2 regions of the Kribbella speibonae genome follow, and region 1 is predicted to be linked to the other one. Evidence: riboswitches for the same ligand, from Rfam matches in the RefSeq annotation. Region 1 holds a riboswitch; the other holds the start of a gene.
What was found. A riboswitch is a leader RNA that binds a small molecule or an ion and turns the genes downstream of it on or off. The one in region 1 is predicted to bind FMN.

Region 1 (15,445 bases):
GGAAGGCGCTGCGCTGGGGCCTGATCGCCGGCACGGTCGGCCCGTTCTTCGTTGCCGTCAGCATCTTCGCGTGGTCGCACGACGAGACGGCGTTCTTCGGGCTGCTCGGGCTCGGCGTGCTGTTCGTCGCGGCGTTCCTCGGCGTCCGGGCGTTGCGCGGCAACGACCCGCGGATCGTCCTGGACACGCCGCGGGGCGCCCAGTGGGCGACGGCGGTTCGCGGCTGGATCGACCAGATCCCGCCGAACGTCCGGCACGAACTGGTGACGATCGGCCAGCCGGTCTGGTGGGTCGCGCGAGGCATGATCGGCGCGGGCGGGTTCTTCGCGCTGTTCGGCGCGGCCTCGGTGACCGTGGTCGGAGCCGTCGCCGGCGCGGCGGTCTCGATCTGGATCGGCCGCCGGACCCAGCAGGACCGGCGGTGGCTGTGGTACGTCGTACCGCTCAACGTCGTCGCGGCGGTCGCGATCCCGTCGTTCCTGGCCGCGGCGTACGTCGGTGCGTCGTTCGGGTTCCTGAACAACTACAACGACTACCGCGGCAGCGCCCGGGGCTATGAACCGCCGACCAAGGGCGTGGTGGTGGACGGCACCACGGTGTCGAACATCTACCCGTTCGATGCCCAGGGCAAGCAGGTCGCGGTCCGGCTGTACGACCAGGACGGCAACCCGATCAGCATGGAACTGCAGGACTGCGCGACCAGCTACGGGCAGCAGTCGCGGGACACCACCAGCAACCTGTTCCCGCAGGCCGTGGTCGTCCCCGACGAGAACGGCGACACCGGACCGGACAACTGCAAGGAGTCCACAAAGGCCCCCTTCGTCCCGCCGCCTGCTCCCGCCACCCGCACCGCGTCCCCCACACCATCCGCCGCGCCGACCGCGAGCAGCACACCGACCAGCGTCAAGCCGTCGGGTACGGCGGGTGTGACGCTCACCGTGCAGCCGACCAGGTGACCCGCCGCGCGGACTAGGGTGACTGCCTTCGTTGCCCGCCCTGCTCTGTGAGGTACCCGCCCGTGTGGATTCTCGGTGTCATCGCCGCCGCCGCCATAGCTGTTGTCGCTGTCGTGCTGTGGTGGGCTTCGCGCAGCCCTGATGACCTGGCCGGCGCCGAGGAATACGCGGTGGAGCGCAAGTGGGAGTGGGAGGCGCAGCTCACCGTGGAGCAGGAGAAGGCCCTGATGGAGGGCCTGCGGTCGTACAACAAAAGCAAGGACGGTCCGATCTCCGTCCACAGCGAGCACGCCGAGGTCATGCTGTTCGCGCCGCACACTGTCATCTCGCTGTACCTGCTGGCAGACCGGTTCGTTGCCCTCGGCCCGGATGCGGTGTCGTACCCGATGAGCTCGGTCGGGAAGCTGCTCGACGAGTGCGCCGACAAGGAGCAGCCCGGCGTACTGCACCTGCGGGACGACTGGTTCCCCGAGGAAGGTGCGGACGGGATGGACACGGCCGCCTTCGCCGATCTGGTGATGGACGTGCTGATTCAGCACTCCGACCGGCGGGTCACCGGCGGATCGTGGAACGGCGACAGTCTGGTCGAGACGTTCGTCCAGGCGGACCCGAACGAACAGCCCAACCGTGTGGCAGTCGACCTGGCGCGGGTGTTCGAGCAGTACGGCGCCGCTCGGGAGGCGCAGCCGCAGACGCCGCCGATCGATCTGCTGCGGATGATCCTGCCCGGAATGCTGATGTCCGAGGAGCCAGGCGTGCTGTGGATCCGCCCGGCGACCTTCGCCGAGCGGAACATCGTCGCAAACGCCGCGGCGGGTCGCTAGGAGCGGACGGACGCGGCGGCGACCCGGCGATACTCGTAGCCCAGGCGTTCGTACACCTTGATCGCGGCCGCGTTGTCGCCGTCCACCATCAGTCCGGCGCACCCGTGGCCCTGCACCAGTTCGGCCGTCACGAACCCGCACACCTGCCGCGACAATCCCTTGCCCCGGGCAACAGGATGCGTCGCGACCCCGGCGAGGAACCCGACCTCGGGCGCGCTCCACGCATCCGCGGCGATACTCAGCAGCTCACCACGCTCACCCGTCACCGCAGCCCACCGCCGTACGCCGGAACGCCCGGGCCACGCGTACGACGAGGGCGACGCCGCGGTCAGTAACTCTTCGACACCGTCGTCGCTGTCCAGCCAGGCCGGACCTCCAGCACTCATCAACCCTCCGCTGTGCGGCCGCTGCGGCTCGGGCTGAGCGTGCGGCGAGGGCGACGCCTGGGATTGCTGAGTGGTGCAGGTCCGGGTGTCCATCCAGCCGAAGGCCGCGCCGAACTGGAGACCTGGTACGTGATCCAGGAGATCGCGGATCAGCTGCTCTTCGCCGAACGGGCGGAAGCTGGGGCCGACCTCGGCCAGCACCTTCGCCGCGAGCCGTCCGACCGCATCCGCCGGCCCGGCGACCGCGAGCCGATCACGCCTGGACAGGTCGGGCGAGGCGACGGCCACCGCATCCCCGTCGCACCACGCGCGGACGCCGGGGCCGAAACCCTGCGCGGCCCAGATGATCATCGGATCGTCCGCGGCTGCCGTTGCCAGCGCCGCGGGTGTCAGAAGCTCATGCACGTTGGATCGCGTACGGGACGAGGTGGCGGTAGCCGCGGACGGCGACGCGGCGGAGGCGGTGGACGGCGTACGACGAGTGGCCGTCGAGGGCTGCGGCGAGTTCGCGGTCGGCGAGGACCCGCCCGGGTTTGCATTCGGTGGTGAGACGGGCGGCCAGGTTGACCACTTCGCCGTACACGTCGCCGAGCCGGATCAGGATCGTGCCGTACGCGAGCCCGATCCGCAGTTCCGGGAGGTTCTCGTCGGCGGTCACCGCGTCCTGCAGCGCGAGCGCGACGGCGGCACCCTGTGCGGCGGTGTCGGTCACGAACAGCACCTCGTCGCCCATCGACTTGATCACCCGGCCGCCGTTCAGCGCGACCACGTCGGCGGCCATGCCCTCGAACTTCTCGATCAGCTCGCCGAGCTCGGCCTCGGTCAGCCGCCGGGTCAGGCGCGTGTAGCTGACGATGTCCGCAAACCCGACTGCCCGCACCCCGCGCGCCAGCTCGTTGGATCCCGCCACCGCCCGCCCGGCCGCCGCGGCCAGGTGCCGGCGCCAGACGTAGGTCTGCAGCCGCTCCATGGCCGGCAGCAACAATCCCGCGACCTCGATCGACTCGTCCGCGGACAGCTTGGACCCGGCGAGGAAGTCGAGGAACATCGCCGACTGCCACGACGCCAGCCGGGACTGGGTCTGGCCGAGCTTCCGGGCCAGCGACGACTCCATCTCGGCCTCGATGAACCCGTCGTCCTCGAGGGCCGCGACCAGCCGCAACGCCTCGACATCGTCGTCGGTGAACGCCACCTCGTCGTCCGGCACGGTCGCGAACCCGAGCGCGTGCCACATCCGCTCGGCACGCTGGATCGAGATCCCAGCCCGCTCGGACACCTGGATCCGGGTGAACTTCCGCTCACCGCCCAGCAACGTCCTCTCGAACTCGCGCTGCAGTCCGGCGAGGTCGACCTGAGGTTCAGGAACCACCGCGGCGCTCGGCGATGGTGGCGTCGATGGCGTTGCGGAACGCGGGGAGCCTACGGGTGAGGTCGTCGAACTTCTCCCGGGTGAAGTGCAGCAGCTGCAGCCGCGACTTCGCCGTGACGGTTGCCGTTCGCAACGTGTTCTTCCGGACCGCGACCTCGCCAGCGATATCGCCCGGGCCGAGCTCGGCGATCTCCTGGCCCTTCTCGCGCACCGCCGCCGTACCGCTGAGGATCAGGTACGCCGCGTCCGGGGGCGTCTGCTCCAGGATCAGCGACCAGCCGGCCGGTACCGAGACCTCCTCGCCGGCCCGGAAGATGTCCCGGATGTCGCGTCCGGACAGATCCGCGAACAGCGGCAGGTCCCGTGGGGACGTCCTACCCAGTGCCACGTCGATCCTCCTCGCCGATGTTCCCCGCCGGTAACTCTAACGCACGCGTGCAGCGATCAGGAGGATCGGTGGGCGGCGGCGATGCACGGCGAGTGACGGCTGTGCCACGACCTGTTCGGGGTTCGGCATGGGCTCGTCGAGCCGCTCCACCTGCAGTCCGTGGCGGTGCAGCGTCCCGAAGACGGTGCCGATCGTCCGGTGGTACTTGATCACGCCATCCACGAACCAGGTCCGCTCGCGACGCCCCTCATCGGCGTAGTCGTCCACCACACAGTCCGCAGCAACCACCGGAGCCGTCATCACCGGATGCTCCATCGTGAACACCAACCAGCCGCCAGGCACGAGCCACCGCGCGACCCGCGCCACCAGGTCATCGAAGTCCCCGACGTAGTGCAGCGCCATGCTGCTCACCACCAGATCCACAGAACCAGCTGGTACGTCGAAATCCGCGAGGTCGGCGCACTCGTAGCGGACCGCGGCGTGCGGCCGCGCCGCTGCGAGCATCTGTTCCGAGACGTCGACCGCCAACACCTCAGCCGCGCCGGCCTCGGCCAACCGAACCGCCAGACCGCCTTCACCACAACCGAGATCCACCACCCGCGCTCCGGCGACCGGTGGGAGCGCCGCGTCCATCGCGGGGATCTCCAGCGGCTCGTTGAGCGCCTGCCCCGACTGGCGCAGGCGCCGGTACCCGTCGAGGAACGCCGGGTCGTCGTAGAGCGCGTTCACAGCCAGCGCTCCAGATCGTGGATATCGATCATCGGAAGCTCCCAGCGGAGGGCGAACTGTTCGAGGTCCGCGGCGCCGGCCATCACGCCGTCAGCGCGCATCACCTCGCAGCAGACGCCGACCGGGGCGAGGCCGGCCGTCTTGCACAGGGCAACGGTCGCCTCGGTGTGGCCTTGACGCTCGGCCAGTAGCCCCGGACGCGCCGCGAGCGGGAACACGTGCCCCGGCCGGAGGAAGTCCTCAGGTACCGCGTCCGGCGCCGCGAGCCGTCGTACTGTCGCTGCTCGCTCCGCCGCCGACACACCGGTCCCAGGTGCCGACGCGAGATCGATCGGCACGTGCATCGCCGTACCCTGTCGGTCGCCCGCGCCGGGGATCGGATCGATCTTCAGCCGGCGCAGTACGTCGGCGTCGCACGGGACCGTGGTGTGGCCGCAGGCCTGGGTCAGCAGGAAGCGCATGGCCTCCGGGCGGAAGCGTTCGCCGGCGAAGACCACGTCGCCTTCGCCCTCCGCGGTTGGATCCCAGACGACGACCCCGCCGCCCGCGGCGATCTGCGCAACCACCTTCTGTACGCCGATCTCGCCGCTGAGCTGCCCCGCCCACGGCAGCCGCGCCACCGCGCGCATCAGCTCGGGCCCGTTCCCGTCGCGCGCCATCCGCACCAGCAGATCGCTCTCGAGGTTGACCCGATCCCCGGCCACCAACGCGCCCAGCTTCGTCTTCACCAGCGTGTTCGGCACGAGCACGACGGAGAACCGGTCCTTGAGGACCTCCGCGACCGTGATGCTCACGCCGTCGATCGCGACCGATGTCTTTGCCACCAACCGCGCCAGCAACCGCTCCGGCGGCTTGATCCAGACCCGGTGCCCGGCCGCTTCCACGTCGACCCGCAGCACCTTGCCGACTCCCTCGACGTGCCCCTGGACCAGATGCCCGTCGATCCGGTCGCCGATCGCCACCGGCAGTTCGACGTGCAGCGTCGTACCGACGGCGACCCGGTCCAGCGTCGTACGGCGCCTGGTCTCGTCGGTCACCACCACGCGGATCTCACCGGGCGGACCCGTTTCCGCGGTGAACCTGATCCCGTCGAGACAGACGGCGCCGCCCGGTGCGACCGCCACGTCCGAGGTCACCCGCAGCAGCTCGCCGGGGACTTCCGCGACGGTGCCTACGTGCTCGATACGTCCTGTGAACATGCTTCGCTCTCCACCACTAGCTGATGGCCAGGGACACTCGGTCCGAGCTGAAGCGGGGTATCACCGCGTGGCCCCGGTCGCACCGGGTCACTCTGCCTTGCGGCAGAGCCGACGGGCCTGGCTCAACGTCCAACCGTCACACCGTGGAATCGCACCACTCGGCAGTAAACCACACGCCACCCGTTGACCGTCCCGACAGCCCGCGGTTACGGTCGTTCGGCAATCGATTTCTCACCCCAGCTCTCTGCAACCGCCCGAGGAGCCCCTGATGCGGAAACGATGGTTGCTCGTCCTGCCTGCCCTGATCGGAGCGGCCATCGTGCCTGCCGACCAGTCCCCATCCGCCCGAGCGACCGCCGTCCCGTCGCCCGTCGAGCGGATCGCCAAACTCACCGGCCCGGAGTCGATCAACGACACCGAGGCGCGTTTCGCCCTGAAGGCGACCGACCTCGGCATCCTCTGGGACAACGGATCCGGCGAGATCCTGACCGCGTTCGGCGACAGCTACGGCAGCGGCTGGACCGGACCGGGCGGCGGCGCCGGCGATCAGGCGACGATCGACTGGCGGTGCAACCTGCTGTTCCGCAGTAAGGATCGCGACCTGGCCGACGGGATGTCGCTCGACTCGGCCGCCGAGGACCGGCCCGGTCACGCCAAGGAGTTCCTGCCCTGCAAGAAGATCGACCGCGACGAGCACACCGTGATCCCGACCGCGGGCATCTCGGTCGGCAAACGCCAGTACGTGCAGTACATGTCGGTCAACTACTGGGGTCCGGCCGGCAGTTGGTACACGAACTACTCCGGCTTCGCGTACTCCGACGACAACGGCGAGAACTGGACCAAGGATCCGAACGCCCGCTGGCAGAACTCGAAGGCCTGGGACGACAACTTCCAGATGGTTGCCCTGGTCAAGGACAAGGGCTACGTCTACATGATCGGTACGCCGAACGGCCGGTTCGGCAACGCGCACCTGGCCAGGGTCCCCGAGAAGCAGGTACTGCAGAAGAAGGCCTGGCGGTACTGGGACGGCCGGATCTGGTCACCCCAGGAGTCGGCCGCCGTACCGATCGCGGCCGGTCCGATCAGCGAGGTGTCGGTGCAATGGAACGCGTACACCGGCAAGTGGTTGATGATGTACCTCGACGAACGCCGCGCCTCGATCGTGCTGCGTTCCGCGAAGGACCTCACCGGCCCGTGGAGCGGTGAACAGGTCGTGGTCAAAGGCAGTGAATACCCGGGCCTGTACGGATCGTTCATGCATCCCTGGTCGTCCGGCCAGGATCTGTACTTCACGATGTCGCAGTGGGATCCGTACAACGTCTTCCTGATGCGCACCAAGCTCACCGGTGACGGCCAGACCACCAACCTGGTCACGGATCCCGGCTTCGAGAGCCAAACCAGCGGTACGCCGTCCGCACCCTGGCAACTGAGCGGCACCGGGGGCATCGACCGCACGAATCTCGGCCACACCGGCACCAACAACGCGTTCGTCCGGGACTCGATCGGCACCCACCAGCTCCAGCAGACCGTCGCCGTACGCCCCCACCACCGGTACCGGCTGTCCGCCTGGATCCGGACGGCGGAGTACAACTCCGAGACGATGCTCGGTGTCCGCACGTTGCGCGGGCGCACGATCGCGCAACACACCGGCGGCGCGCACCCGCAGTACACGAAGGTCAGTGTCGACTTCGACTCCGGCCGGGAGTCGTTGATCCAGCTGTACGGCGGATTCTTCGGTCATGGTCAGGACGTGTGGCTGCAACTCGACGACGTCGTACTGGAAGAGCTCTAGGCGGCGCGGCGCCGGCGACGGGTGCGAGTCGTCCGGCGTCGTACCGGGCGGCGAGGGCCGACGAGACGGGGGCCGGCCAGACGGTCCTCGAGACGGCGGGCCTCGCGGCGGATCGGCTGGGCAACGTACTCGCCGAGGATGAGGCCCGAGGCAAGTGCGACGCCGATCGCGACCGCCGTCGTGAGGCTGACGATACCGATCAGCTGTCCGCCGGCCGTCAGTTCGTAGAGTCCCTTGTAGATCGTCAGACCAGGCAGCAGCGGGATCGAACCGGCGACGACCACGACGAGCGGCGGTACGCCGGTCCGCCGGCCGCTGGAGTAGCCGCAGAGACCGACGACGAAGGCAGCGGCAGCCGTGGACCATGCCGGACCGAACGAGGCCCTGGTCATCAAGGTGAAGATGAGCGAGGCCAGTGCGCCCATGACGGCGACCGGGAGCAACGCGCGGAGCGGCGCGTACGACGCGTAGGCGAACGCGACGGCCATCACCGCACCGGAGATCACCATGATCGGGAGGTTCGCCAGCTGGATCGTCTGGGGTTCGATGCCGACCTTCAGACCGAACCTCAGACCGAGCCCGAGCCCCAGCGAGACACCGGCGATGATCCCGCCGGTGAGCAGCATCGCCTCCAGGCTCCGGGCCGCGGCGGTCACGTAGTACCCGGTGATCGCGTCCTGCACGGCACCGGTGAGAGCGATCCCGGCCAGCAGCATGATGATGCCCGCGGCAACGACCAGCGACGGTTTCACCGGCGCGTGCACGGCGTACAGGACCAGGGCGACCGCGGTCGCCACGAACGCTCCGGCGACCTGCTGGTAGAACGCGGGCAGCCGCTGCCGGTTGAACCACCGGTTGTTCAGGTCGATCACGATCGCGGTCAGCACCGCCACCAGCGTGATCAGCCAGCCGCCGCCGAGCAGCAGCGTCGCGCCACCGGCCATCACGCCCCAGGCGAGGACCGCGCTCCACCGCGGGTACGGCGGACCGGCCGACGTCAGCCGGGCGAGTTCCCGCGACGCCTCCTCGCGAGTCACGTCGCCGCGAGCGAACCGTCGTACCAGCCGGTCGACGTCGGTCAGCCGGGAGAAGTCCTGGGACCGGTAGCGGACCAGCCGGATGTGCGTCTCGGGCGCGACGTCCGGCGCGGCCTGGTACGAGACCGCCATCGAGGTGAACGTGATGTCGACCTCGCAGCCGCGCAGTCCGCCGGCCGCGGTGACACCGAGGATCGTCGCGGTCGCGTCCGCCGTACCGGCGCCGCTGGACAGCAGCACCTCACCGACCCGCAAGGCCAGGTCGATGGTGGCGTAGACCTCCCGCTGCTCGTCAGGCTCCATCGAGTAGGCGATGTGCCATCGCGAGGTCGGTGATCAGGATGTTGACCCAGCCGCCGAGCATCGCGGCGCGGATCGCGGAGTACTTGCGGTCGCCGCCGGCCACCCCGATCCGGCGCGGCACCGCCAGCAACTCCTTCGCGGTCACCCCGATGACCCGCTGGTCGAACGTCGAGCGCACGAGCTTTCCCTCTTCGTCGAAGAACCGGAAACACACGTCCCCGACGGCACCGAGCCGGCGCAGCTCGTCCTGGTCGGCCTCCGCGACCGCGTTCCCACTGCGCTGCAGCAGCGGGGAGGGCTCGAGGCTGCCGATCCCGACCAGGGCGTCGGTGAGTTGTCCCCACGTGCCCAGAACGTCCCGAACCGACACATCGTTCATCATCGCCCGGCGAACGGCGGGCGTCCCGACCAGCCCGGGAGCGGGCAGGTAGACCGGCATCCCGCCGGTCAGCTCGGCGAACCGCGCGGTCAGCCGGGTCGCCTGCATCTGCACCGCGGCGTCGCCCAGACCGCCGACGATCTGGACCACCTTGTCCACCACCGGCACGCTCTTGCGCGGCATCCGGTCGACCGCGCTGATCAGCGTCTCGCTCCAGGACGAGATCCCGACCACGTGCCCGCCGGTGAGGGTCATGTCGAGGTACGCCGCCGCGCCGGAGCCCAGCGCGGGCAGTACGTCGTCCCCGACGCCGAGGGTGTCGACGACGACCGCGTCCCGCAGCCCGTACCGGCCCTGCAGCTCGTCCTCGAGGTCGCTGTGCACACCGCTCGGCATGGTCACCACGGTGTGCACGATGCCGACCTCGACGGCCTGCTTCAGCATCCGGGAGACGCGCGCCTGGGACAGGTTCAGTTCGGCGGCGATCTGCGGCTGGCGGATGCCCTTCTCGTGGTACATCCGCGCCACCTTCGCGAGCAGCCGCAGCTCGTCCAGCCCGGGCTGGCGGACACCACGGTTGCTGTTCACGGCGCTCCCTTCGAGACGATCAACCTGGACTATAGGCAGATGTAGACCCGCGGTACGCCACCGGCGTCAGGCAGTGGACTTCCCGGCGTGTCCCGCTTGCCGGTCGCGACCACCGAGCCGTCCCGCGGGTCAACGATCGTGTACGCCAGCGGGACAGTCTCGTCGAACACCATCACCGGCCCGCCGTTCTCGCGGTACACGATCAGGCCGCCGTCGGTCGTGCTCAGCGCCCGCCCCGAGATCGTCCGGGTCCAGTCCGGCGCCATGTCGGTGGTCGGCAACCCGTCCAGGATCTTCCCGAGCATCCCGACGTACGTCGACCCTTCGAAGCCGACCGCCTCGCGCCAGCCCGCGCCCGGCGCGAGGAAGTACTCGGAGTGCCCCGGCTCGTCCGCGTGCAGTCGCCACTGCCACAGGCTGCCCGCGCCGTAGACGACACCCATCGTGCCGCCCGCGCACAGGTTGCTCCACGCCTCGTGGCCCTGCCACCAGCCCTCGGCCACCCCGGTCCGGCCGGTGTGCTCGTACGTCGGTTCGCCGTTCGCGACTGCCTTGACCGGGTGGTTGCGCCACATGTCCGCGACCCGCTCCGGCACGTGCTCGCCGGTGTGCCCGGTCTGGCACCACTGGAAGTCCAGCCAGTCCGCGTCCTGATGGGCATTCGCGCGGATGTGCGGGCGGTAGTGGATGCCGGTCGGCTGCTCGTAGCAGTCGGCACTGTGCACCTCCGCGCCGCCGGCTGCGGTCTGTGGTTCGGTACCGGATCCGTCGCCGCCGACCAGGTAGATCGCCGGCCGGGCGCCGTACCGCGCGACGAGGTAGCGGCAGTAGGCGGCGTACTCGTGCTCCGGAACCACGGTCCCGGCGACGTCCAGGCCCTTCCACCCGAAACCTTGGAAGACGGGCTGCAGCACCGGGACGATCCCGTGCTCGACGAGAATCGCCAGCAGCTCGTCGAGGTACTGGAAGTACTCGTTGTTCAGCTGGTTCAGGTGGCCCTCGGCGAGGTCCTCGAAGCCGACGCCGAATCCCTCGTCCTGCGTGCGGTCCCGCGGGCCGACCGCGCGCATGTCCGGTTGCACCGTCATCAGCAGGACCGCGTTGAAGCCCTTGGACTGTCTGTCCAGGGCGTACTCACGTACTTGCTCGGGGGTGGCGCGCCAGGGCAGGGCCCAGGCGGTATCGGCCACCAGCACCGCGGGGGTGCCGTCAGCGTGCACGAGGCTTCGGCCGCCGGGGGACATCCGCCAGAAGCCGCGCGCGTAGAACGGATTGACCTCGTCCGCCGCCGCGGGCTGTACGTCGAACTCCCCCTCGGCCCACCGCCACCGACCCGCCAGCGGCGCGGCAAACCGCACCTTCCGCACCTCGCCGTCGGAGAACGTCGGGCGGCGGAGGACCGTGCCGGATTCGTGCTCGAAGTCGACCCAGTCGGACGTGACCTGGAGTTCGAGTTCTCGCCAGACGGATGAGATGGACATGACACTCCCGGGGTGCTGGTTGCCGTTAAGCTACTGGTGAGAACACACGTGCTCTGGGGTCGGTGAAATTCCGAGCCGGCGGTGACAGTCCGCGACCCGTGACTTCGTGAGAAGAAGCGGTTGACCTGGTGGAACTCCGGGACCGACGGTGAAAGTCCGGATGGGAAGACGCACGTGGCGACTGCACGTCCCTGAATTCAGGGGCGTGGAGCTTGTCGTTGCCCCGGAGTGCTCTGAGTGCACCGCCGAGAGGACAACGACCGTGAACACCATCACCAGCCTCGACACCATCGAACACGCTGTCGCCGAGCTCGCCGCCGGACGGCCGGTCGTGGTCGTCGACGACGAGGACCGCGAGAACGAAGGCGACCTGACCTTCGCCGCGAGCCTCGCGACGCCCGAGCTGATGGCCCTGCTCGTCCGGCACACCAGCGGGTACGTCTGCGCGCCGGCCGCAGCGGAGATCTTGGACCGGCTCGAGCTGCCGTTGATGGTCCCGAACAACCAGGACAGCCTGCGGACGGCGTACACCGTGTCTGTGGACGCGGCGACCGGTGTCGGGACCGGCATCTCGGCCGCGGACCGGGCGCGGACCGTCCGCGTGCTGGCCGATCTCTCGGCGCAGCCCGCGGACCTGATCCGGCCCGGTCACATCCTGCCGTTGCGCGCCGTCGACGGCGGAGTGCGGCAGCGGCCCGGTCACACCGAGGCCACCGTCGAACTCGTCCGGCTGGCCGGACTGCCGCCGGTCGGCGTCATCGGCGAGCTGATGAACGACGACGGCACGCTGATGACCGGGGCCGACCTCCGCGCCTTCGCCACCACCCACAACTTCCCCCTCATCTCCATCCAGTCCCTCATCACCCACCTCAGCTGACCGTTGCGTCCGAAGAAGTGAGGGCTATAGGCCACGCTTCTTCGGACGCAAGCGTCAGTCAGGGGAGGAGTTGGCGGGCGGCTTCGGCGATGCCCTCGGGGGAGAGGGCGTAGCGGTTGAGGAGGTAGTCGGCTGAGCCTGTGGGGGCGAACTCGGGGAACCCGAGGATCTTCACCCGCGCCGGATGCTGCTGTACGACGGTTTCGGCGACCGCACCGCCGAGGCCGCCGCCGGACACCGCTTCCTCGGCGGTCACGATGCCGGCCGTCTCCCGCGCGGCCGCGACCACGGCGTCGGTGTCCAGCGGCTTCACCGTCGGCATCGACAGCACCCGAGCCGAGATCCCGTCCTCGGCGAGCCGTTCGGCGGCGGCCAGCGCCCGCCACAGCACGGTCCCGTTGCTGATCACGGTGACGTCGTTGCCTTCGCGCACCGTGATCGCCTTGCCGAGCTCAAAGGAGTAGTCGTCGGCGTACACCTTCGGCACGCTCATCCGGCTGACCCGGATGAACACCGGTCCTTCCGAGGCGGCAGCCCAGCGCAGCGCGGCCGCGGTCTCGATCGGGTCGGCGGGCACGATCACCGTCATGTTGGCGATCGCCCGCAGCCAGGCGATGTCCTCGATCGAATGGTGTGTCGGCCCGAGTTCGCCGTACGCGACGCCGGGGCTCATCCCGCAGAGCTTCACGTTGGTGTTCGAGTACGCGACGTCGGCCTTGATCTGCTCGAGCGCGCGGCCGGTGAGGAAGCAGGACGCCGCCGACACGAACGGGATCCGGCCGCCGTTGGCCAGCCCGGACGCGACGCCGACCATGTCCTGCTCGGCGATCCCGACGTTGATCAGCCGGTCCGGGAACGCCTTCCGGAAGCTGTTCAGCTTGCTCGACCCGACCGAGTCGTTGACAACACCAACGATCCGGTGATCGGCCTCGGCCAGCTCGGCGAGTGTCTCGACGTACGCGTCCCGGCAGTCGTACCGCGGCTGGTCCGCGATCGAACGGGTCTCGAGCACTGTCATGCCAGCTCCTTCAGGGCTTGCTGGTACTCCGCGGCGTCGGGCACCCGGTGGTGCCAGGCGACGTTGTTGCTCATGAACGAGATCGGGTGCCCCTTGTGCGTGTGGGCGATCACGAACGTCGGCTTGCCCGGCCGGAACGGTACGGCGGACAGCACGTCGAGCAGTTCGCCGTGATCGTGACCGTTCACCTCGACCACCGCGAACCCGAACGCGGCCGCCTTCTCCGGCAACGGGTCCAGGTCGTTGGTCTCCTTGGTGGTCGCGCCCTGCTGCAGCCGGTTCCGGTCGACGATCACGGTCAGCCGGTCGAGCTGGTACTGCGAGGCCGCCATCATCGCCTCCCAGTTCGAGCCTTCCTGCAGCTCGCCGTCACCGACCAGCACATAGGTACGGCGCATCGAGACGTCGAGCTTGGCCGACAGGGCATGACCGACCGCGACCGGCAGCCCGTGCCCGAGCGGGCCGGTGTTGGCCTCGACGCCGGCGACCTTGTTCCGGTTCGGGTGCCCGTTCAGCGCGGACAGCGGCTTGAGGAACGTCGCGAGCTCCTCGACCGGCAGGAACCCGAACGCGGCCAGCGTGGTGTAGAGCGCGCCCGCGACATGCCCCTTGCTCAGGATGAACCGGTCCCGCTCGGGGTCGTTCACCGTCGCGGGCGTGATGTCGAGCACGGCGCCGTACAGCGTGGCGAGGATGTCGATCGCGGAGAAGTCGCCGCCGATGTGCCCGGCGCCGGCGTGGTGGACCAGCTTGAGGTCCTGGATCCGGATCTGCTGGGCGGCCTCGGCGATGTGCTCGATCTGCTCGGCACGGCTGCTGTGCACCGGCAGCCGTCCGAGGACAGGCATGGTGGTGTGTTCGACGGTCAGCGTCATGCCAGCTCCGCCATCGAACTCAGCAGCACCTTCTGGACCAGCTTCTGCGCGGCGAGCGCGTCGTGCGAGGCCTGAGCGGCGGCCAGGGCGTCCTCGTCCAGTACGTCGAGCGCGTGGTGGATCGCCTTGAGGAACGTGATCGCCTGCTTCGCGGCCTGGACGCTGTCCTCGCGGAACGGGAACTGGTCGAGCTGCCAGACGCCTTCCCAGTTGTTCCTCCGCAGCGTGTGGAAGAACTCGAACGTCTCCACCAGGTGCACCGAGCCGACGACCATGTCGTCGTCCCAGCCCTTCATGTTGTCGTTGACGTCGATCGCGAAGAGCCGGTTGTAGTCGATGGCCAGCTGCGCCGCGTCGGCCGGGGTCTCCTGGCCGTACAGCGAGTGGCCGAAGTCGAGCAGGATGCCCAGGTTGGGCAGGCCGATCTTCTCGATCCCGAGCAACGTGCGGGCGACGTTCGGGAAGATGATCTTCACCCGCGGCTCGCGCGGCTTGTACTCGATCACGAAGTTGATGTCCGGGTGCGCGGACACCAGTTCCTTCAGGCCGTCCAGCGCCAGGTTCCAGATGTCGTGGTAGTTCACCTGGAACGGGTAGTCCCAGCCGTCCTGCCCCGGCCACAGCTTCACGTACGAGCAGCCCAGGTCCTTGGCAAGGTCGGTTGCCTGATGCAACAGCTCCAGCGCCTGCTTGCGGACGGCTGGGTCCGGGTTCGTCAGCGATCCCTTGACGAAGTCGCGGGTGTAGATCTCCGGGGTGATCGCGATCGCCTTGAGGTTGTTCCGTTTGAGCGCGTCCTTGACCTCGTCCAGCGTCCCGTCGTACCCGGCGAACGGCCAGTTCAGGTCGACGACGGACAGGTCGCCGACCGCTCCGGCGCGGTCGATCTGTTCGAGCAGTCCGACCGGTTCGCCGTACCCGTCCGTCGCGTAACGGTCCTTGTAGGTGGCGAAGTGCCAGATGCCCGCGCCGAAGACCGGCATGTCAGTCATATGGGTTCCTATCCTTTGAGCGAGCCGGCGGTGAGGCCGCCGACGATCCAGCGCTGCAGCAGCGTGTAGGCGATGAGAATCGGCACCACGGCAATCAGGATGCCTGCCGCGAGACCGGTGTTGTTGTTGGCGAACTGGCCCTGGAAGTTCAGCAGACCGACCGGGATGGTCTTGTGCGCGTCCGAGTTCAGCAGGATCAGCGCGAACAGGAACTCGTTCCAGGTCGCGACCGCGTCCAGGATCGCCACGGTC
Region 2 (15,445 bases), 2.6 Mb from region 1:
GCCAAGATCGCCGCCGCCCGGACGGCGCTGTCGAGTGTGGTGACCAAGCTCCCCGAGGCGGCCGAGGTCGGCCTCCGGGTGTACGGCGCGACCGTGTTCAAACGCACTCAGGCGGGCGCCTGCACCGATACCCAGCTGACCGTCCCGATCGGGACCGGCAACCGGCCCCAGCTGCAGGCGGCGATCGCAAGGTACAAGCCGTACGGCGAGACCCCGATCGGCTACGCCCTTCAACAGGCCGCGAAGGATCTCGGTCCGGTCGGTCAGCGCACGATCGTGCTGGTCTCGGACGGCGAGGCGACCTGTGCGCCGGAGCCGTGCGCGGTGGCACGATCGATCGCCCAGCAGGGGATCGACCTGAAGATCGACGTGGTGGGCTTCCGCGTCGGCGGGAAGGCGCGCACGCAGCTGCAGTGTGTGGCTCGCGAAGGGCGCGGCGACTACTACGACGCCGACTCGACCGTCGATCTCGAGGCGGGTCTGGGCAGGTTGTCGACCCGAGCCTTCCGCCCGTTCCGGATCTCGGGGACGCCGGTGCACGGCGCGCCGCAGCAGGAAGGCGCACCGGTGCTTGCCCCGGGCCACTACTCCGACACGTTCGGTGTGGACAACACCTCGAAGCACTACCTGATCAAGCGGACCATCAAGGGTTCGACGCTGCGCGCCGGGGTGAGCTTCCGGCGTCCGGCCGGTGGCAGCTTCGTGATCCAGTCCGAGGTGTGGCTCAACACGCTCACGGGTGAGCAGTGCGGCTGGAGCTACCCGCGGGGGTTCGACGGCGACCAGGGGCTGGCGACCGGGACGGCGGCCAGTTGGTCGAAGTACGAGAAGAAGAACGACGAGTGCGCCGACTCCGATCAGCTGGTGCTCACGGTGAACCCGGGGAAGGACTACCTGCAACTCAAGGGCGTCCCGTACGAGTTGCGGATCGACGAGGAGCCGCCGGTCGACTCGATCACGCACCTGCCGGCGGCGGCCGCTGACCCGGTCTGGACGCAGATGTCCGCGTCGACGCCGCGCGAGATCGTTCCCGGGTCGAGCTTCCCGGACGCGCCGCTGCTCCAGCCGGGTACGTACAAGACGACGCTGATGCCGGGCGAGCTCCAGCTGTATCGGGTGAAGGCGGACTGGGGTCAGCGGATCCAGGCGCAGGTGACCGTCCCGGAGATGGCCGGCGCCGCGGCCGCGGCCATCGACGGGATCCGGTACCTCGACAGCGCGCTGATCTCGCCGACCGGTGAAGACGTGTTCGCGATCTTCGCCAAGAACGTACCAGGCGGCTCGTACACGAAGGCCGTGCTGACGAAGCGCGGGCTGGTGAAAGGGCTGACCACCAAGGAGATCCGGTACCTGAACCGCAACGGGGCCAACAACCAGGACACCGGAACGTCGACGCCCGGCGAGTACTACCTGGCCGTGTCGCTGACCCGGAAGACGAACGACAAGGCGTTCACGATCCCGCTGAACCTCACGGTCGGCGTGGTCGGTACGGCGGGGGCGGGCAAGCCGGAGTACGTCGACGGCGCGACACCGGTCTCGGGTGAGTCCGTGACCCCTACGCCGACCGAGACGCCGAGCGCGACACCGAGTACGACGCCGTCGGAGCCGGGGGACTCCGGTGACAAGAACCGGGCCGGCGAGCCGGTGCAGGGACGTTCCGACTCGGATGACGGGACACCGGTGGCCCTGGTCGCCGGACTCGGCGGGGGAGGCGCTGTGCTCCTCCTGATCGGCGGGCTGATCATCGCCCGACTGCGGAAGAAGCCGGCTCCCGCGCAGTCGAACAATTGGGGTGGCCCGCAGATGCCGCGGTAACAATCGGAAGCCCGGGACACGATCCGCGTCCCGGGCTTCGTCGCCTTCAGTTCACCAGAACCCAGACAGCACTACCGATCAACCCCGCAGCCCCCACAAAACACCCCACCGCCAACCACACCAGCCCCCGCCTCCGCCCCGCCCCCTCCACCTCGGCACCGGGCGAAACCGCCGAGCCCTGCACCCCGGCACCCTGCGAAACCGCCGAGCGCTCCACCCCAGCAGGCCCGCCCGCTCCGGTGGCTCCGGTGGGGTTGGCGGGTCGCGCGGGCCCGTTGGAGCTGGTGGTCCCGGCGGCGGCGGTGGGTTGGACCGGGCCGACTGCTTGGGGAGGTTGGGTGGGCTCGGCTGGCGCGGTGGTGTTTCCGCTGGGGCTGGCTGGGCCGGCGGGGGTCCAGGAGGGTGGGAGGGGTGGGAGTTGGTCGAAGACTTCAGGGGCGTCGGGCTGGGTGGTCCACGGGAGGGTGCCTGCGGGCGGGAGGGTGCCGGTTTCGGCGAGTAGGCGGGCTGCGGCTCGGGCTGTGGCGGGGCGGTCCGCGGGGTTGGTCGCCGTACAGGTGTGGATGAAGTCGGCCAACGGGCCGGCTGCGGATGGGCGGGAACCGGTGGGGCGGTCGCCGGTGAGGAGTTCGTAGGCGACGGCGCCGACGGCGTACAGGTCCTGGCGGGGGTCGGGGTCCTCGCCGGACAGTTGTTCGGGTGCGAGATAGCCAGGGGTGCCGAGGACCGTGCTGTTCCGTGTCATGCGCGGTTCGTCGACCAGACCGGCGACGCCGAAGTCGGACAGGCGCAGGTGCGGGCGGCCGGTGCCGGTCGCGTCGAGGAGCAGGTTCGCGGGTTTGAGATCGCGGTGTACGACGCCCGCCGCGTGCACCGCGGACAGCGCCTGCAGGAGCTGGTCGAGCAGTACGGCGACGTACGACGGCGGCAGCGGCCCGTGGTCTCCCAGGAGCGTGGCGACCGAACCTCCACGGACCAGGTCCATCGCGAACACGACCTTGTCGTCGTCCGCGGCCCAGCCGTGCGGGGCGACGACGTGCGGGTGCTGGATCCGTACCGACTGCTCCCGGACGAAGCGCAGCAGAGTGCCGGCGTCGTGCTGCCCGAGGACCTTGGCGGCGACATAGGCCGAGCGCCGCAGGTCCCAGGCGCGCCAGACCGAACCCATCCCGCCGGTTCCGATCAGGTCGATCAGCCGATACCGCCCAGCAAACGCCTCCACCGGCAAGAAGGTACAGGTTCACCGGACTCCTCGACCGGCTCCAGCGGCGCCGCCCACCGGGGCTGGGAACACCCCGCGGGGGCGGTGAACAGGAAATACCTTGTTCACCGCCACCGCGGCTTGGTGCCAGGGTGCCGGCTCAGGATGTGACCTGGGTCGTGGTGCGGGTTGCGGGGAGGGGCATACTTGAAGCACGAGTGAACCCACTCGCGTGCTCCGGGGTCGGTGTAATTCCGAGCCGGCGGTTACAGTCCGCGACCCGGTCGCTGCGGTTCGGCGATCGGTTGACCTGGTGGAATTCCAGGACCGACGGTGAAAGTCCGGATGGGAGGCGCACGCGGTCGGCGGGTGTGCTCTGGCGCCTTGGGTCACCTGTGTCCCGGCGGGCGGCGGAGCAGACGTGCCGGTCGAGGCCCCGGAGTGCGTCCGTGACGACGAGGGGTCCGAGTAGTGAACGACGCGTCGCCGATCGACATCGCCTGGATGCGGCGTGCTGTCGAGTTGGCTGCGAGAGGTACCGGCAGCACCCATCCGAACCCGGTCGTCGGGTGCGTGATCACCGGCCGCGACGGGCATCCGGTCGGCGAGGGCTTCCATGCCGTTGCCGGCGGCCCGCATGCCGAGATCGAGGCGCTCCGGATGGCCGGCGCACAGGCCCGCGGCGGTACGGCGTACGTCACGCTCGAGCCGTGCAACCACACCGGCCGGACCGGTCCGTGTGCGGACGCCCTGATCGAGGCCGAGGTCGCGCGCGTCGTGTACGCCGTACCCGATCCGAACCGGACCGCTTCCGGTGGCGCCGACAAGCTGCGGAACAAGAACATCGACGTCGTGCAGGGCGTCCTGCAGTCCGAGGCCGAGGCGGTCAACCAGGTCTGGTTGCACAGCGTCCGGACGGGGCGGCCGTTCGTCACCTGGAAGTTCGCGACCACGCTCGACGGGCGGTCCGCGGCACCGGACGGGACCAGTAAGTGGATCACCGGTCCGATCGCGCGCGCCGACGTCCACCGGCAGCGCGCCGAGTGCGATGCGATTGCCGTCGGCACCCAGACGGTGCTGGACGACGACCCCGAACTGACGGTCCGCGACGAGCACGACGTACCCGCGGCGCGGCAGCCGTTGCGGGTGGTCGTCGGCGACCGTGAGATCCCGCCCACCGCGCGAGTCCGCAACGAGCGCGCGGAGACCTTGCTGCTGCCGACCCACGATCCCGCCGAGGTGCTCCGGCAGCTGGACGACCGGCAGATCCGGCACCTCTGGCTCGAAGGCGGCCCGACGCTGGCCGCCGCGTTCCTGCGCGCCGGGCTCGTCGACCAGATCGTCGCGTACGTCGCCCCGGCCGTGCTCGGTTCCGGGTACGGCGCGGTCGGCGACCTCGGCGCGGAATCGATCGACCACCTGCGGCGGTTCAAGCTAGCGGACGTCACCCGCCTGGGCGACGACGTCCGGCTGACCCTGGTTCCTCTGGGAGGAAAGTAGATGTTCACCGGCATCATCGAAGAACTCGGCACGGTCGAGTCACTGGACTTGCTGGACGGTGACGCCGCGCGGCTCACCATCCGCGGTCCGAAGGTGACCGAGGACGCCGCGCACGGCGCGTCGATCGCGGTCAACGGCTGCTGCCTGACGGTGGTGGAGTACGGCGGCGGCGTGTTCACCGCGGATGTGATGCGCGAGACGCTGCAGCGGACCAGCCTCGGCGGTCTGCAGAAGGGCTCCCCGGTCAACCTCGAGCGGGCCGTCGCCGCGCACGAACGGCTCGGCGGTCACATCGTCCAGGGCCACGTCGACGGTACCGGCACGATCGCGGCGCGCATCCCCGGCGAGCGTTGGGAAGACGTCCGGATCGCGACCGCACCCGCGATCCTCAAGTACGTCGCCGAGAAGGGCTCGATCGCGATCGACGGTGTCTCGCTGACCGTGACCGATGTCGACGACGCGTCCGGCACGTTCGGGGTCAGCCTGATCCCGACCACGCTGGAGCTGACCGTCCTGGGTGCGAACAAGATCGGCGACACCGTCAACCTCGAGGTCGACGTGATCGCGAAGTACGTGGAACGACTTCTTGCCGCAGGCAACGTGAACGACGTGAAGGACGACGGAGGCGTGCGGTGAATCCGATCGACTGGTTGTTGCACTCCACGGTGACGATCGCCGGGTCGGAGGTGCTGGTCCGCGAGATCGTCGGCAACGTGTTCGGTCTGGCCAGCGCGCTGTTCGGTATGCGCCGGCTGGTGTCGGCGTGGCCGGTCGGCATCGTCGGCAACGTCTTGCTGTTCACGGTCTTCGTCGGCGGGATCTTCGACACCCCGCAGGACAAGGACCTCTGGGGCCAGGCCGGGCGTCAGGTGTTCTTCGCGCTCGTCAGCCTCTACGGGTGGTACCGCTGGTACCAGACCCGCCACGGCGGCGCCGCGACCGGCGTCCAGCCGCGGTGGGCGACCGCGCGCGAGCGGCTCGAGCTCGCCGGTATCGCGGTCGTCCTGTACGCGATCTCGTACTTCGTTCTGCGCGAACTCGGATCGTGGGGCCCGCAGTGGGACGCGTGGATCCTCACCGGGTCGATCCTGGCGACGTACGGGATGGCGCGTGGTTTCGTCGAGTTCTGGCTGATCTGGATCGCCGTCGACGTGGTCGGCGTACCGCTGCTGATCCAGGCGAAGTTCTACCCGTCGGCGTCGATGTACATCGTGTACGGGCTGTTCTGCGTCGTCGGATTCGCGTCGTGGTGGAAGATCCAGAACCGTGAGCGGGTCCAAGCTCCTGAACCTGTGGTGGTGGGATAGATGGGTGACGTGCTGAAGCTCGACACGATCGAGCACGCGATCGACGAGATTCGCGCCGGCCGGCCGGTGATCGTCGTCGACGACGAGGACCGCGAGAACGAGGGCGACCTGATCTTCGCCGCGTCCAAGGCGACGCCGGAGCTGCTGGCGTTCCTGATCCGGTACAGCTCCGGTGTGGTGTGTGTGCCGATGGAGGGCTCGGAGCTCGACCGGCTCGGGATCCCGCTGATGACGCCGCACAACCGGGAGCGGATGCGGACGGCGTACACGATCTCGGTCGACGCGCGGGACGGGATCTCCACCGGGATCTCGGCCGCGGACCGGGCGCGGACGATACGGGTGCTGACTGACTCCGCCTCGGAGCCGTACGACCTGGTGCAGCCCGGGCACGTGTTCCCGTTGCGCGGTCGCGAGGGCGGCGTACTGGTCCGGCCCGGTCACACCGAGGCGTCGATCGACCTGGCGCGGATGGCCGGGCTGACGCCGGCCGCGGTGATCTCGGAGCTGGTGAACGACGACGGCACGATGAAACGCGGGCACGACCTGCGGACGTTCGCGGACGAGCACGGGCTGGTCCTGGTGTCGATCGACGACCTGATCCGGTACCGGCGCCGTACCGAGTCCCAGATCCAGCGGGTCGCGACGACGACGCTGCCGACGCAGTACGGCGATTTCGTTGCCCACGGCTACCGCAACATCGTGGACGGGTCGGAGCAGCTCGCCCTGGTGCGCGGCTCGCTCGGTGATGGGCCGACGCTGGTGCGGTTGCACTCGGAGTGCCTGACCGGTGATGTGTTCGGGTCGCTGCGGTGCGACTGCGGGCCGCAGCTGGACGAGGCGATGCGGCAGGTCGCGGCCGAGGGCGGTGTGGTGGTTTACCTGCGCGGGCATGAGGGGCGCGGGATCGGGCTGCTGCACAAGCTGCAGGCGTACGAACTGCAGGACGCGGGCCGCGACACGGTGGACGCGAACCTGGACCTCGGGTTGCCGGCGGACGCTCGCGACTACGGGACCGGTGCGCAGATCCTCGCCGACCTGGGTGTCAAGGAAGTGCGGTTGCTGACCAACAATCCCGACAAGCTCGCGGGTGTGCAGGGGTACGGCATCGACGTGGTCGAACGCCGCGGGATCTCCATCGACCCGACCGAGCACAACCTGCGGTACCTGCGCACCAAGCGCGATCGGATGGGCCACCATTTGCCGGGTGGCGTGTTGACTGAAGAGAACGGAGCCGGCTGATGTCGGGCAGTGGAGCACCCACCATCGAGGTACCTCGCGTCGAAGACGCCAAGGTCGCGATCGTCGCCGCCCAGTGGCACCCGAAAGTCACCGACGGCCTCCTCGCCGGCGCCCTCCGCGCACTCGAGGACTCCGGCGTCACCGAGCACACCGTCATCCGGGTCCCCGGCTCCTTCGAACTCCCGGTCGCGTCGCTACACGCGGCGAAGTCCGGGTACGACGCGGTCGTCGCGCTCGGCGTGGTGATCCGCGGCGACACTCCCCACTTCGAATACGTCTGCCAGGCGGCGACCGAAGGCCTCATGCAGGTGGGCGTGACGACGGGAGTCCCCATCGGCTTCGGCGTACTAACCTGCGACAACGATCCCCAGGCCCTGGACCGAGCCGGCCTCCCCGACAGCCGAGAAGACAAAGGCTACGAAGCCACCCAAGCCGCCCTCTCAACCCTGGCCGCCGTCCGCCAGCTGAACCCGTAGAAGTCCACCCCACGCGTGCTGGGTTGGGGAGGGTTTTGTACCCGGAACGGCATGTAATCCTCCCCAACCCAGGCGGCTGCGGGTTCAGCGTCGCGCTACTCGGTGCGGGTGTGTTCCATGTGCCAGTTGGGGGTCCAGGTTTTGCCCTTGTCGGGGGAGAAGGATTGTTGCCAGGTGGCTTTGTCGGTGCCGGGGGTCCAGAGGAAGCGGACGTCTATGGGTTGGCCGTTCCATTCGTCGGGGCCTTCGAAGGTGCCGGTGCCGTCCTGGAAGGCGCCGATGACGGGGGTTTCGAGGCGGCCGCGTTGGCTGTTGATCCAGTGGATGGACCAGGTTTTCTCAACAGGGTTGTAGAGGCGGATCGTCGCGCCGCGGAAACCCTCGCTCGGGAACCAGCCCTCGTCGAAGCTGATCGCGCCGTCGAAGTAGGTTCTGGCTTCCATCGTCGCGTCGTGTTCGTACCACTCGAACGGCTCGCCCAGCACCGGACGCCGGCGCCGGTTGTGGAAGGACCAGCGGCCGACGAGGAAGTCGAAGTCGTCGGTGAGCTTCGGTACGTCGAGTGCGGGCGGGGGAGTGTGGCGCCGGGTGAAGTCCATGATCCAGTTGGTTTCCCAGGTCTCGCCGCCGTCGTTGGAGTACGCCTGCTCCCAGTGCGCGGTCTCGGCCGTGATGTCCGACCACTCGTAGCTGCACAGGATCGGCTTCCCCTCGTGCGTGTCCTCGCCGACCAGCCGGCACCGCGAGCCGTCCGCGGTCCAGCCGCCGTGCACGGGCGGGTAGAGCTGCATCGTCCGGCTGTCGACCCACCAGATGCTCCATCGCAGGTACTCCGGGTCGAACACGCGCAGCGACAGCCCGTAGGACCCCTTCGTCGGGAACCGCATCTCGTCGATGCTGATCTGTCCGTCGAAGTGCGTGCGCGCGGTCGTCGTTCCGTCGTACTCGAGCCATTCGTCGCAGCCCACGAAGGCCTGTTTGAGGGTTCGGTGGTGGACGTCGAAGTACCCGTTGAGGAAGTCGAAGTCGCCGGTCACCTTGGTCCAAGTCGTCATACCGGACAGCTTGGGAGCAAAACCTGACAACCCATGGCAGTCATAAGGACTAACCTCGGAGTATGCGTTCGAGCCGGCTCCTGTCGATCCTGCTGTTGCTGCAGACGCGGCGGCAGCTGACCGCGCGCGAGCTGGCCGATGAGCTCGAGGTGTCGCTGCGGACGATCTATCGCGACGTCGAGGCGCTCGCCGCGGCCGGGGTTCCGGTGTACGCCGACCAAGGCCGAGCAGGCGGGTACCGCCTGGTCGAGGGCTACCGCACCCGCCTGACCGGCCTCACCGAACAGGAGGCCGCCGCGCTGTTCCTGGTCGGCATGCCAGGCGCGGCCGCCGCACTGGGACTGACCGCGGAGACGAGCGCCGCTGAACTCAAACTGCTAGCAGCGCTAGCGCCCGATCAGCGCGACCGCGCCGGCCGGCTGAAGAACCGCTTCCACCTCGACCTGCCCGCCTGGTACCAGGAAGCCGAGACCTCACCACAGCTCTCCGCCGTCGCAGACGCCGTACTGCACGACCGCCGCATCAAGGTCCGGTATCGCCGCTGGGAGGAGCCCCGCGAGGTCGAGCGGATCCTCGAACCGTACGGACTCGTGCTGAAGAACGGCAGTTGGTACGTCGTGGCGTCCACGCCCGGCGGACTGCGCACGTACCGCGTCTCCAACATCCTCGACCTGACGCCGACCGACGAAGTGTTCGAACGCGACGAGGGATTCGAGCTGCAGCAGTTCTGGCGGGACCACCTGGAGGGCTTCGACCAGGTCCGCTACACAGCAGAGGCCGTGGTCCGGGTGTCCGCGCGGCTGGCCGCGAAGATGTACGACGTCTCGTACCCGGCGCTGGTCAAAGCCGTCGCCGCCGCCGAACCAGACGCCGACGGGAGTGTGGTGGTGACGATCCCGATCGAGTCCATCCCGAACGCAGCCGCCTCCCTCTGCCGCTTCGGGGACACGGTCGAGGTGCTGGAGCCCGCCGAGCTGCGGGCCGAGCTGGCGAGTCTCGGCCGCACGCTGTCAGTTCTCTACAGCTGAGCGCCCCAGCACACGCTCGCCTGCTGCGGCGCTGCGCCGCAGGAACGTGGCGATCAGCTCGAGTTCGGCCTCGGTGTAATCGGCCAGTACGTCGTCCATCGCGCTCATCATCGGCTGGTACAGGCGGAACACCTCCATCCCGCGGTCCGGCAGCACACGGATCGTGACGCTGCGACGGTCCGGCCGGGCGCGGTCGCGGGCGATCCAGCCGGCGTCTTCGAGCCGGTCGAGAATCCCGGTCAGGGTCGCCGGGTGCAGGCCGGCCCGGCGGGCCAGGACGCTCGGCGTCAGTGGGCCGTCGCGGGCGAGGATGTCGAGGCAGTCGAGGTCGACGTCCTTCAACGCCAGCTCGCCGCCGACCTGGTGGTTGAGCAGCACGAGCTGGATCCGCAGGTCGCGGAGCGCGGCCTTGATCTCGTTCCCGGTCCGCCGGCGGTGGCGCATGTCACCTCCCTGTATCTGTTCCATATCTTATGAGTTCCATACTATATGAGTAACAGAGAAGATTTCAGGGAGGCGGTCGGGATGAGGATCACGGTGTTCGGGGCGACGGGCGGGATCGGCGGTCACGTCGTACGGCAGGCGCTCGACGCGGGGCACAAGGTGACGGCAGTGGTGCGTACGTCGTCGGCGTACGACGTGGAGCATCCGGCGCTGGAGGTGATCCGGGTACCGGGCCTGACCGAGGCGGAGCCGCTGCGGGACGCCGTCGACGGGAGCGAGGCGGTCATCTCCGGCGTCGGGGCCCGCGGGCGGAAGGACGGGCCGGTCGCGTCGGAGAGCACGCGGTCGATGCTGGCGGCGATGGAGGCCGTGGGCGTACGGCGGTTCGTCGCGGTGAGTGCCGCGCCGCTCGGGCCGGTGCCGCCGGACGAGAGCTTCCTCAACCGGCGGCTGCTCTATCCGATGATCAACGCGTTCGCTGCGGACGTGTACGCCGATCTGCGGGTGATGGAAGCGGACATCAGAAGCAGTACGACGGAATGGACGGTCGTGCGGCCGCCGAAGCTCACGAACAAGGCGCTGACCGGGACCTACCGGACGGAGGTCGGCGGCACGGTGACGCGCGGGTACACGATCTCGCGCGCGGACGTCGCGCATCTGATGCTTGCGGTGCTAGATCGGCCGGAGACGGTCTGCCAGCCGGTTGGGGTGGCGTACTGATGGCGCGCGTCGTTCGCGGGCTGAGTCTGGTCTTCAGTGGTGTCTTTGCCGGGTTCCTGGTGTCTGTGGCGGTGCTGGAGAACTCATTGCGTGGGTTCGGGGCTTCGGTCTACACGCAGGTTCGGCTGGTCGAGCTGGACTCGCTGGATCGGCTCGCCTCGGTGACGTTGATTCCGGCGATCGTCACCACCGTGGTGCTGGCGATCTGGGCCCGGGGCAACGATCGGCGCGTGGTGCTGGCGGCGGTCGCGTTGCTGGTCGTCGTCTTCGTGACGACGCTGGCGATCAACCTGCCGATCAACTCGGACCAGACCGCCTGGTCGGTGCAGAACCCGCCGACCGACTGGGCCGCCGTACGCGATCGCTGGCAGCTCGCACACCTGATCCGCACAGCGGCCGCACTACTCGCGTTCGGCGCACTGATCGGATCGACCTTGAGCACCCGCCAACCATCTCGAGACCCTGAAAATGGTCGGCGGGTGCTCAAAGAGGCCTCTGGACGATGAGGTCGTGGGGTACGGCGTGAGCGGTGCGGCCCTGGTGGCCGGTGGTGGTGTGGGCCATCGTCAAGGAGTTCAGGAGGGCTTCCTCGACTGATTCGGTGACTGCCTGGAACGGGGCCCGGAGGTCGCGGTCGGGGAAGTCCGGCGTACGGGCGGTGGTGAAGGCGATCGCGTAGTCGCCGCTGCCGGGGGCGTAGTCGGAGCCGACGCGGGCCATCGCGAAGATCGCCCGGCGGGCGAGCCGGCCGAGTTGGCGGGAGTCGAGCGGGAGGTCGGTCGCGACCACGATCATGCAGGAGTTGCCGTCCGCGTCGATCGGTTGGGCGGGGACCGGGCGCCCGAGCACGGTCAGCAGACCGGAGAAGTTCGCCTGCACCAGAACTCCGACGGTCTGGCCGGAGGGCGTCGTACGGGACGCGGTCCCGATTCCTGCCTTGAAGCCCAGTGCACAGGTACCGGTGCCCGCGCCGACGCAGCCTTCTTCTACAAGGTCGGAGGCGGTGTCCAGCGCGGCGTGAACGTGTTGAGGCGTGATCGGGCGGCGGCGGATGTCGGAGAGGTGGCCGTCGTTGGTCTCGCCGACGATCGGGTTCAGGCTGGTTGCTTTCGGGTCGCGGTCGAGCAGCCAGGTGAGCAGCGCGTCGGCGACGCGGAACGTGCTGAGCGTCCCGGTGAGCAGGATGGGGGTTTCGATCACACCCAGTTCGTCCACCTGCGTCGTACCGATCAACTTCCCGTACCCGTTGCCGACAGCAACCGCGGCCGGCAGCGTCTGCGCCCAGCCGTCCGGGACGATCGCCGTCACCCCGGTGTTCAGCCCGTCGCCGGTGATCGTCGTCTGACCGACCCGCACGCCAGGTACGTCGGTGATCGCGTTGAGCGGCCCCGTGGGCAGCGTTCCGACGACAACACCCAGATCACGAACTCTCCGAGGACTCTGCATACAGCTATCGTCGGCCACATGCTGCAGCAGTTGACGGGTCGGGTCTGGATCTACCCGCACGACCCTGATCCCGACGCGATCCGCCCGTCCGTCGCCGTGATCGCCGACGACCGCGGCAGCGTCCTCGTCGACGCCGGCAACAGCCCCGAGCACGCAAGAGCCGTCGGTACGGCGATTGCCGCCGCCGGACTGCCCGCGCCGAAGTGGCTCGTCTACACCCACCATCACTGGGACCACACCTGGGGCGCCTGCGCCTGGCCCGACGTCACCGTGATCGCTCACTCCACAGCCGTCGACCTGCTGAAAGCCGAGGCCGAACGCCCGTGGAGCCACCGCTACCTCCACGACCAGGTCGAGGCCAACCCCAAGCTCGGTCCCAGCTTCCGGGCCCGCGCCCTGGCCGTCCCCGACTGGACCGACTTCCGGATCGTCCTCCCGGACCAGACCTTCGACGACACGCTCACCCTCCCGACCGGCGTCGTACTGCGCCACGGCGGCGGAAACCACGCCCCGGACTCCACCATCGTCCTGGCCGACGGCGTAGCCCTCCTCGGAGACGCCTTCTACCCACCGCCGTACCACCTCAGAACACCGGACGACACCCTCGACCACGCCATGGTCAAGCGCCTCCTCACCGAGCGCCACGACTGGTACGTCGACGCCCACTCGGCGCCCCGCAGCCGGTCAGCCGCGCTCGCCGGGACCTCAGACGCCCTCTAACGGAGAGCGGTCGCCCACGAACCAGAGGTGGCCGAATGGGTCCAGGAACGACCCCTGCCGATGGGTCCCCCAGGGCATCGCGTGATCGCGGACCGGATCGAAGCTGCCGTCCGCGCCCGCCTCGACCGCACGCCGGACGAAGGCGTCCGGATCGTCCACGAACACCTCGACGCGCACCGTCGGCGCACCGGTCGCCGCCGGCGTGTTCCAGATGTTGTTCCCCGGCTCCCCGAGGAACAACGGTGCGCCGCCGACGCTCAGACCGATCACGCTGCCCAGGTTCCACAGTTCGACGGCGCCGAGAGCCTCGGCGTACCACTCCGCGGCGGCCGGAGCGTCCGGAACCGCCAGCATGACCGAGATCTGCGATGGTTGCTCCATCCGTCCAGTAACCCACAGATCGGGTCCGCCCACCGGACCTGGCGGCGGACCGTGGGGGCGGGACCCGTAGGCTGGGCGGGCGATGAAGAGTTTTGAGGAGCTGTTTGCCGAGCTGGGTGAGAAGGCGGCGACGCGGCCGGAAGGTTCCGGGACCGTGGCGGCGCTGGACGCCGGCGTGCACTCGATCGGGAAGAAGCTGGTCGAGGAAGCCGCCGAGTCGTGGATGGCAGCGGAGTACGAGGGCAAGGAGCGGGCCGCGGAGGAGCTGTCACAGCTCATCTACCACGCTCAGGTGATGATGCATGCCCTCGGCCTGGACCTCGAGGACGTGTACCGACATCTGTAGGAGTCCCCTCCACAGATCACCGGTTCACACCCCCAGAAAGGGCAGTCGCCATGCTGCGCGTCGCAGTACCCAACAAGGGCTCGCTGAGCGAGGCCGCCACCGAGATGCTCGTCGAAGCCGGCTACAAGCAGCGCCGGACCACCAAGGACCTCACCCTCACCGACGCGGCCAACGAGGTCGAGTTCTACTACCTCCGCCCGCGTGACATCGCCGTGTACGTCGGCGAGGGCACGCTCGACGTCGGGATCTCCGGCCGCGACCTGGTGCTGGACTCGCACGCCGACGCGGACGTGATCATGGGCCTCGGGTTCGGTTCGTCCACGTTCAGGTTCGCCGGGCGGCCCGGGGTCGCGGACTCCGTGAAGGACCTGGCCGGGAAGCGGATCGCCACGTCGTACGCCGGTGTACTGCAGGACCACCTGGCCGAGAACGGTGTCGACGCGGCGGTCGTGCGTCTGGACGGCGCCGTGGAATCGGCCGTCCAGCTCGGTGTCGCGGATGTGATCGCGGACGTCGTCGAGACCGGTACGACGCTGCGCCAGGCAGGGCTCGAGGTGTTCGGGGAGCCGATCCTGCAGTCCGAGGCGGTGCTGATCAAGCGGCATGGCGTCGAGACCCCGGCGAACGGCCTGCAGCAGCTGGTCCGCCGGCTCGAGGGCGTTCTGATCGCGCGGAACTACGTGATGATGGACTACGACATCCGCGCCGAGGACGTCGACGCCGCCACCGCGGTCGCGCCCGGCCTGGAGTCGCCGACCGTTTCCCCGCTGCACCGGCAGGGCTGGGTCGCCGTACGCGTCATGGTCCAGCGCGCCGAGGCGCAGCGCCTGATGGACCAGCTCTGGGAGGTCGGCGCCCGCGCGATCCTCACCACCGACATCCACGCCTGCCGGATCTGACGGTCCGCGACATGCCCGGCTCCGACCGTCTCTACGTGTTTCATCCGCGGATTATTGCCGCGATGGCGGGTGGGATGGGGTTGTCGCTGATCGCTGTGTTCGGGGTGATCTGGTTCCGGTTGTCGCCGGAGGATCGTGGGTCGTTCGACTGGTTCCAGCGGCTCACGCTGCTCGCGTTCTTCGGGGCGATTCTCTGGATCTTGTACCGGATGACGACGCTGCGCGTCACGGCGTACGCGGACCGGCTGCGGATCCGGAACGTGTTCAAGTCGTACACGCTGCCGTGGTCGGAGGTGACCGCGCTGCGGTTCCGCCCGGGCGACGCGTGGCTGCAGCTGTTCGATGCCGATGACAACCGGATCGGCATCCTCGCGGTCCAGGCGGCCGAGGGTGCGCGGGCGAGCCGCGCCGCCAAACAGCTGGCAGCGGTCGCCCGCGAACACGGCGCCGGTCCTAAACGGACACCTGAAAACTAGTCGTGTGTGAGTCGCCGGGCTTGAGCACGACGAGGTCCTGACCGGTACGGAACGCGTCCGGCGGGCAGGTCATCGGCTCGACCGCGAGCGCCGTACGCCCGACCGCCTCGCCGGTGAACAGCTGCATCCACGGCGTGTCACTCGTCAGTACCGACCTTGCGCCGCTGTCCGGGTCGGTGAGGGACACGGTCCACTCGCCGTCCAGGCCGGTGAACGCGTTGTCGATCGAGGTCGAGCCGATCGGCCGCGCCGCGCGGAAGTCGTACGGCGAACCCTCCACCGGCGTCAGGCCCACGGGCGCCATGCGGTCCGCGGACGCCTCGAGCCGCTGCGCCGCGGTGAATTCGAGCACGCACTCGTCGATCAGGCGACCGACGCTGAGGTACGGGTGC

Region 2: linked by a shared signal. The riboswitch ahead of ribD (bifunctional diaminohydroxyphosphoribosylaminopyrimidine deaminase/5-amino-6-(5-phosphoribosylamino)uracil reductase RibD) and the one ahead of ribB (3,4-dihydroxy-2-butanone-4-phosphate synthase) in region 1 are both predicted to bind FMN.

What each region holds. Positions count from the first base shown of each region.
Region 1 covers NZ_SJKC01000001.1:10,623-26,067, forward strand. The annotation lists gene E0H92_RS00055 (HAAS signaling domain-containing protein) at 1-956, shown strand, start outside; gene E0H92_RS00060 (hypothetical protein) at 1,019-1,780, shown strand; gene E0H92_RS00065 (GNAT family N-acetyltransferase) at 1,777-2,571, opposite strand; gene E0H92_RS00070 (adenylate/guanylate cyclase domain-containing protein) at 2,564-3,535, opposite strand; gene E0H92_RS00075 (cyclic nucleotide-binding domain-containing protein) at 3,525-3,923, opposite strand; gene E0H92_RS00080 (class I SAM-dependent methyltransferase) at 3,960-4,652, opposite strand; gene E0H92_RS00085 (3,4-dihydroxy-2-butanone-4-phosphate synthase) at 4,649-5,851, opposite strand; gene E0H92_RS00090 (DUF4185 domain-containing protein) at 6,120-7,643, shown strand; gene E0H92_RS00095 (threonine/serine exporter family protein) at 7,640-8,983, opposite strand; gene E0H92_RS00100 (sugar-binding transcriptional regulator) at 8,973-9,950, opposite strand; gene E0H92_RS00105 (apiosidase-like domain-containing protein) at 9,980-11,431, opposite strand; FMN riboswitch at 11,476-11,609, shown strand; gene ribB (3,4-dihydroxy-2-butanone-4-phosphate synthase) at 11,694-12,308, shown strand; gene E0H92_RS00115 (transketolase family protein) at 12,367-13,326, opposite strand; gene E0H92_RS00120 (transketolase) at 13,323-14,201, opposite strand; gene E0H92_RS00125 (sugar phosphate isomerase/epimerase family protein) at 14,198-15,193, opposite strand; gene E0H92_RS00130 (carbohydrate ABC transporter permease) at 15,202-15,445, opposite strand, start outside.
Region 2 covers NZ_SJKC01000001.1:2,599,006-2,614,450, forward strand. The annotation lists gene E0H92_RS13070 (vWA domain-containing protein) at 1-1,815, shown strand, start outside; gene E0H92_RS13075 (serine/threonine-protein kinase) at 1,862-3,037, opposite strand; FMN riboswitch at 3,246-3,377, shown strand; gene ribD (bifunctional diaminohydroxyphosphoribosylaminopyrimidine deaminase/5-amino-6-(5-phosphoribosylamino)uracil reductase RibD) at 3,488-4,516, shown strand; gene E0H92_RS13085 (riboflavin synthase) at 4,517-5,152, shown strand; gene pnuC (nicotinamide riboside transporter PnuC) at 5,149-5,823, shown strand; gene E0H92_RS13095 (bifunctional 3,4-dihydroxy-2-butanone-4-phosphate synthase/GTP cyclohydrolase II) at 5,824-7,062, shown strand; gene ribH (6,7-dimethyl-8-ribityllumazine synthase) at 7,062-7,538, shown strand; gene E0H92_RS44665 (hypothetical protein) at 7,634-8,593, opposite strand; gene E0H92_RS13110 (helix-turn-helix transcriptional regulator) at 8,656-9,621, shown strand; gene E0H92_RS13115 (MarR family transcriptional regulator) at 9,604-10,065, opposite strand; gene E0H92_RS13120 (NAD(P)-dependent oxidoreductase) at 10,147-10,785, shown strand; gene E0H92_RS13125 (anthrone oxygenase family protein) at 10,785-11,291, shown strand; gene E0H92_RS13130 (P1 family peptidase) at 11,269-12,231, opposite strand; gene E0H92_RS13135 (MBL fold metallo-hydrolase) at 12,250-12,951, shown strand; gene E0H92_RS13140 (VOC family protein) at 12,937-13,332, opposite strand; gene E0H92_RS13145 (phosphoribosyl-ATP diphosphatase) at 13,415-13,678, shown strand; gene hisG (ATP phosphoribosyltransferase) at 13,729-14,577, shown strand; gene E0H92_RS13155 (PH domain-containing protein) at 14,589-15,053, shown strand; gene E0H92_RS13160 (aldose 1-epimerase family protein) at 15,031-15,445, opposite strand, start outside.